Regions from separate parts of the Streptomyces sp. NPDC046939 genome, predicted to be linked through region 2. Evidence: riboswitches for the same ligand, from Rfam matches in the RefSeq annotation. Region 2 holds a riboswitch; the other holds the start of a gene.
The links. Region 2 has a riboswitch for cobalamin ahead of ABZ877_RS03775 (HoxN/HupN/NixA family nickel/cobalt transporter). Riboswitches for the same ligand answer to the same signal wherever they lie in the genome.
Positions count from the first base shown of each region.

Region 1: another riboswitch for cobalamin. It lies ahead of metE (5-methyltetrahydropteroyltriglutamate--homocysteine S-methyltransferase); the one in region 2 lies ahead of ABZ877_RS03775 (HoxN/HupN/NixA family nickel/cobalt transporter).

Region 1 is NZ_JBEYWV010000006.1:452-3,594, forward strand. Features, by position in the region: gene metE (5-methyltetrahydropteroyltriglutamate--homocysteine S-methyltransferase) at 1-2,023, opposite strand, end outside; cobalamin riboswitch at 2,187-2,409, opposite strand; partial or broken gene ABZ877_RS08345 (3-hydroxyacyl-CoA dehydrogenase family protein) at 2,587-2,756, opposite strand; partial or broken gene ABZ877_RS08350 (TetR/AcrR family transcriptional regulator) at 3,099-3,143, opposite strand, start outside.
Region 2 is NZ_JBEYWV010000002.1:327,390-330,532, reverse strand. Features, by position in the region: gene ABZ877_RS03785 (GNAT family N-acetyltransferase) at 1-461, shown strand, start outside; gene ABZ877_RS03780 (inorganic diphosphatase) at 538-1,041, shown strand; cobalamin riboswitch at 1,070-1,290, shown strand; gene ABZ877_RS03775 (HoxN/HupN/NixA family nickel/cobalt transporter) at 1,321-2,412, shown strand; gene ABZ877_RS03770 (hypothetical protein) at 2,958-3,143, shown strand, end outside.

The DNA.
Region 1 (3,143 bases), on a different contig from region 2:
CGGCGTCGAGGTCATCGATGGCCTCGACGATGTCGCCGAACTCGGCGTAGCACATGTGGGTGTGGATTTGGGTGTCCGGCCGCACTCCGCTCGTGCTGAGCCGGAACGCCTCCGTGGCCCAGGCCAGATAGGCGGCATGGTCGGCGGCCCGCAGCGGCAGCGTTTCGCGCAGCGCGGGCTCGTCCACCTGGATGACGGAGGTGCCGGCGGCCTCCAGGTCGTTGACCTCGTCGCGCAGGGCGAGGGCGACCTGGCGGGCGGTGTCGCCGCGGGGCTGGTCGTCGCGGACGAAGGACCAGGCGAGCATGGTGACCGGGCCGGTGAGCATGCCCTTGACGGGGCGGTCGCTGAGCGACTGGGCGTAGGCGGTCCAGCGCACCGTCATCGGCTTGGGGCGGGAGATGTCGCCGGCCAAGATGGGCGGGCGGACGTAGCGGGTGCCGTACGACTGGACCCAGCCGTGCTGGGTGGCGAGGTATCCGGTGAGCTGCTCGGCGAAGTACTGGACCATGTCATTGCGCTCGGGCTCGCCGTGCACCAGGACGTCGATACCGGTCTTCTCCTGGAAGGAGATGACCTCCTGGATCTCCGCCTTGATGCGTTCCTCGTAGCCGGCCGTGTCGATGCGGCCGGCGCGCAGGTCGGCGCGGGCGGTGCGCAGTTCGGTGGTCTGCGGGAACGAGCCGATGGTCGTGGTCGGCAGCAGCGGCAGGCCGAGATGGGCGCGCTGGGCGGCGGCGCGTTCGGCGTACGGCTGGGAGCGGCGCGCGTCGGCGTCCGTCACGGCCTCGGAGCGGGCTCGTACGGCCGGGTCACGGGTGATCGGCGATTCCGCGCGGGCGGCCAGGTAGGCGCGGTTGGCGGCGAGTTCGCCGGCGATGGTGTCGGTGCCCTGGGCGAGGCCCTTGGCGAGGGTGACGATCTCGGCGGTCTTCTGCTTGGCGAAGGCCAGCCAGCGCAGGATCTGCGGCTCGATGTCGCGCTCGGCAGCGGCGTCCAGCGGCACGTGCAGCAGGGAGCAGGAGGCGGCGACATCGACGCGGTCGGCGAGCCCGAGGAGGGTGCCGAGGGTGGACAGCGACTTGTGCAGGTCGTTGATCCAGATGTTGCGGCCGTTGACGATACCGGCGACCAGGCGCTTGCCGGGCAGCCCGCCGACGGCGGCCAGGGCGTCCAGGTTGGCGGCGGCGGCCTCCGTGAAGTCTAGCGCCAGCCCTTCGACCGGTGCCTTGGCAAGGACGGGAAGGGCGTTGCCAAGCCGGTCGAAGTAGGAGGCGACGAGCAGCTTGGGCCGGTCGGTGAGGACGCCGAGGTCGCGGTAGGCACGCTCGGCCGCGTTCAGCTCGGCCGGGGTGCGGTCCTGCACGAGGGCGGGCTCGTCCAGCTGGACCCACTCGGCGCCCGCCGCGCGCAGGTCGGCGATCACCTCGGCGTACACGGGAAGCAGCCGGTCCAGGAGAGTGAGCGGCTCGAAGTCGGCCGGCACGCCGGGTGCGGGCTTGGCGAGCAGGAGGTATGTGACGGGGCCGACCAGCACGGGCCGTGCGGTCAGGCCCTGGGCGAGGGCTTCTTTCAGCTCGGCGACCTGCTTGGTGGAGTCGGCCGTGAAGACGGTGTCGGGGCCCAGTTCGGGGACCAGGTAGTGGTAGTTGGTGTCGAACCACTTGGTCATCTCCAGCGGAGCGACCTCTTGGGTACCGCGGGCCATCGCGAAGTAGCCGTCCGTAGCGTTCGCCGCGACGGCGGCGCGGTGTCGCTCGGGGATGGCTCCCACCATGACGGTGGTGTCGAGGACGTGGTCGTAGTACGAGGAGTCGCCGGTGGGTACCTCGTGGATGCCGGCGCCGGCGAGGTGCTGCCAGTTGCTGCGCCGGAGCTCGGCGGCGGTGTCCCGGAGGGCGTCAGCGGTGACGGTGCCCTTCCAGTAGCCCTCGATGGCCTTCTTCAGTTCACGGTTCTGGCCCTGGCGGGGGTAGCCGTACACGGTGGCCCGTGCTGCCGCGGCTGCGGACTTCGATGTCACGGAGATCTCCTTCGCGAGATGAATTTCCCTGGTGATGGGACGAGAGCGCGAAGGGAATGACGAACCGGACGGCCACGACCCCGCGCGGCAAAAGCACGGTCGTACCGTCTGGTGTGTACGCCGACCCGCCCTCGAGGTCACCGGGATGTCCGCGCACGGAATGGTCCGCACGCGGGCAGTTGGCAGGTCTTCGGACTCGCGGGCACGCCCTCCATGACGGAGGACACCTACTGGCCGTCGCTTCCCGGGTCCGGTACGTCGGACCCAGTGCGTGTGACGGCGGTCGTTCTCGCTCACCGCTGCGGGGCAGTCCCGGATTCCCACCGGGTTCCCTCTTACGACACCCCGCCTGGCGGACGGGGCGAACCAGCTGCTGCGGTCAGCCTACGGGGTGGCGCCGCGAAAGGAAGAGCACCGTCCAGAATCCGGAAGGTGAGGAAGAGCGTGCCGAAAGAGGTACAGCGAAGAGCGGGAAGCGCCGCACTCGCACTTCCCGCCCTTTCCCAGTCGCGCCGCGCGGGCCCCTCACCCCTGCGGCGGTGCGAGCCCCTCAGCCCTGGTCGCGGGGCGTGGAGAGATTCGCGGAACTCGTCGTGGAGGGAATCGGCGATCGAGGCGACGGTGTCCAGGCCGATCAAGTCGGCGAGCTTCAGCGGACCCACAGGGTGGGCGCAGCCCAGTTCCATGCCCGCGTCGATGTCAGCGCTGTGGCGAACCCGGACTCCGCCATCCGCCCGGCGCCGTGGGCCAGGGCGGGCCTCGGCCAGCCCCTTCCCCGCGCACCCGAGCGCCGAATCGGCCGCGGTGGGGATCGGGGATGCGATGCGGGGTGCGGAGGGGCGGAACACTTGGCCGGGTCCTTGGTCCAGCGTGGGGCAGACCAGGCTCAGGCCGCCATCAAGCGGCCCAGATTGCGTGACTTGCACTGGAGGGCGGCTGCCCAAGCCTCCTCAGAGGAAACCGGGGCCGCCGGGACCTGAACATCGTTGAGACCGCCGTTTCCTGCTGGCTGCCAGTTCACCGCGATCCCTGCCCTTCCCGCCAGGACCAGCATCGTGGCGGTGGTACTCAGCACGTCCGGGACGCCCCAATGGGCCATGAGCACCAGGATCAGACCGTC
Region 2 (3,143 bases):
ACCCCGCCGTCACGGTGCGCCGGGCCACCGCGCGCGACGCCCGGCGCCTGACCCGGCTCGTGCGCGGCTCCCGCGCCTACGAGGGCCCGTACGCGCCGATGGTCGCGGACTACCGGGTGGGCCCCGACTACATCGAGGCGCACCGGGTCTTCGTCGCGGTCTCCGTGGCCGACGACCGCGTGCTCGGCTTCTACTCCCTGCTCCTCGCCCCGCCGGAGCTGGACCTGATGTTCGTCGCGAACGACGCGCAGGGGCTCGGCATCGGGCGCCTCCTCGTCGCGCACATGCGGGGCGAGGCGCACGCCGCCGGGCTCGACCACGTACGCGTCGTCTCCCACCCGCCGGCCGAGGGGTTCTACCGCAGCGTCGGGGCGCTGCGCACCGGCACGGCGCCCGCCCGTCCCCCGGCCGTCGCATGGGACCGTCCTGAACTCGTCTTCCCCATCGCCCCCGCCGTCTGAGGGGTTCCGCCCCCGGCCCGCGCGGCGCACACTCGGTGGCAATTCGAGCGGGCGGCAATGCGGCAAGGAGGCCACATTGGGCGGCAGCGAGACGCGCGGCGACGCGTTCGACGTGATCGTGGAGATCCCGCAGGGCTCCCGGAACAAGTACGAGATGGACCATGAACTCGGGCGGATCCGGCTCGACCGGATGCTGTTCACCTCGACCCAGTACCCCGCGGACTACGGCTACGTACAAGGCACCCTCGGCGGCGACGGCGACCCGCTGGACGCGCTCGTGCTGACCGGCGACGCGACGTTCCCCGGCTGCGTCATCGAGTGCCGGGCCATCGGCATGTTCGTGATGAGCGACGAGAAGGGACCGGACGAGAAGATCCTGTGCGTGCCCGCGCACGACCCGCGCCACGCGGAGACCCAGGACATCGAGGACCTCCCCGAGTTCGACCGCCTGGAGATCACCCACTTCTTCGAGGTCTACAAGGACCTGGAGCCCGGCAAGTCCGTGGAGGGCTCGCACTGGGAGGGCCGGGACAAGGCGTACGAGGAGATCCGGCGGGCGCGCGAACGCCGGGAGGGGTAGCCGCCCGAGGCGCCGCGGAGCCCGTCCTCTAAGGTGGGCGGGCCGTGGTGCTCGGGAAGACCGGTGACGGCCCCCAGGGGTCAAGTCCGGAGCGGCCCTCGCCACTGTGATCGGGTTCCGTACCGCCCTCGGGCCGGTGCGGAGCACGCCGTTCCACCAGGCCACTGGCCGCCTCCGGGCGGCTGGGAAGGCAGGAGCGGCGGCGCATGCCCGTAAGCCAGGAGACCGGCCACGGCATCTCACGAAGTGATCCACGAGGTGCTGGAGCGTGATCAAGGCATGACCCTGCCCGGGAACCCCTCTCCCTTCCGCTGGCGCCGGGAGGACACCGTCCGTACGGCGGGCCTCCTGGCGGTGATCGCGGCGCTGCACGTCGTCGCGTTCGGCGTGCTGTTCCTGCTGGTCGTCCCCGAGCACTACGAGGTCGGGGACAAGGCGTTCGGCATCGGCCTCGGCGTCACCGCGTACACGCTCGGAATGCGGCACGCGTTCGACGCCGACCACATCGCGGCGATCGACAACACGACCCGCAAGCTGATGGCGGACGGCAAGCGGCCCGTCTCGGTCGGGTTCTGGTTCGCGCTCGGCCACTCCAGCGTGGTCGTGGCGATGGCGGCGCTGGTGGCGGGCGGCGCGGCGCTCGCCGGAACGCTGCTGAACGACGAGTCCCGCACCCACCAGGTCCTCGGCGTCGTCGGCACGACGGTGTCGGGCACCTTCCTGTACCTGATCGCGGCGCTCAACCTGGTGGCGCTCGTCGGCATCCTCCGGGTCTTCCGGGCGATGCGCGAGGGCACGTACGACGAGCGGGAGCTGGAAGCGCACCTGGATTCGCGGGGCTTCATGAACCGCGTCCTCGGCCGCTTCACCAGGTCCATCACCCGCCCCGGCCAGATGTACCCGCTGGGCTTCCTCTTCGGCCTCGGCTTCGACACGGCGACCGAGGTGACGCTGATGGTGATGGCGGGCAGCGGAGCGGCCGCCGGCCTCCCCTGGTACGCGATCCTGTGCCTGCCCCTGCTCTTCGCGGCGGGCATGAGCCTGTTCGACACCCTGGACGGCACGTTCATGAACTTCGCGTACCAGTGGGCGTTCTCCAACCCGGTGCGCAAGGTGTTCTACAACCTCACGATCACCGGGCTCTCCATCGCGGTCGCGTTCTTCATCGGCACGATCGAGCTGGTCGGCGTCCTGCACGAGAAGCTCGCCCTGACGGACGCCGTGACCGGCTGGATCGCCGGCCTCGACCTCGACAACGTGGGCTACGTCATCGTCGGCCTGTTCGTCGCGGTGTGGGCGGCGGCGCTCGCCTACTGGCACCTGGCCCGGGTCGAGCAGCGCTGGTCGGCGCGGGTCGCCGAGGGTGGTTAGCGGCGGGCTGGTGGGCCTGGCGTGACCAGGGCGCACAGGGGGGCGCGCGGAAGCGGGCCGTTCGGCCCTCGGAGGAGGGTCGACCGGCCCGCATACTCCACCGTCCCCACTGGGGATACTTCTCAGCAGAGCCTCCCGTGCCCTCGCTCTCCCGCCGCGGCGCACGGTCGAGGCCCGGGCCCGCCGGTCGCAGGAGGGGGAGCTGCAATCGGCGGGCCCGGCACCCTTCCGGGGACGGTCCTGCGCGGAGCCGCCGTGGTCCGGGCGATAAGGTATCGGGTCGAACCGCACGCGCCCGAGCAGCCAGGAGCACCTCCGTGACCGTAGCCATCGACTCGTCCGAGGCACCCGTCCCGTCCGGCGAGGAGACCGGGGGGACGAGCGTCGCGGAGCCCACGCCGGGGACGCACGCGGACGAGGAGACGGCCGGGCCGCTGGGCACCGCCGCCACCTGGACGCCGCCCGCCGACGAGCCCGCCGGGGGCGAAGGCGCCGAGAACTTCTGGCAGCCCGCGGACGCCGAGGGCGAGGCCGCCCCGCGCGAGATCCCCGAGGCCGTCCACCGCGACGCCCACGCGTTCGGGGTCTACGCCCGTACCGGCGGGTGGGCGTTCGCCCTGAAGGTGGCCCGCAGCGTGCGGCCCGGCGGACAGCCCGCCGGTGACTCGCCGAAGGTCTCCGCACGGAAGTTCGCCGAGCTCGCCGAGTGCTCCCCCGAGCGCGTCATGCGG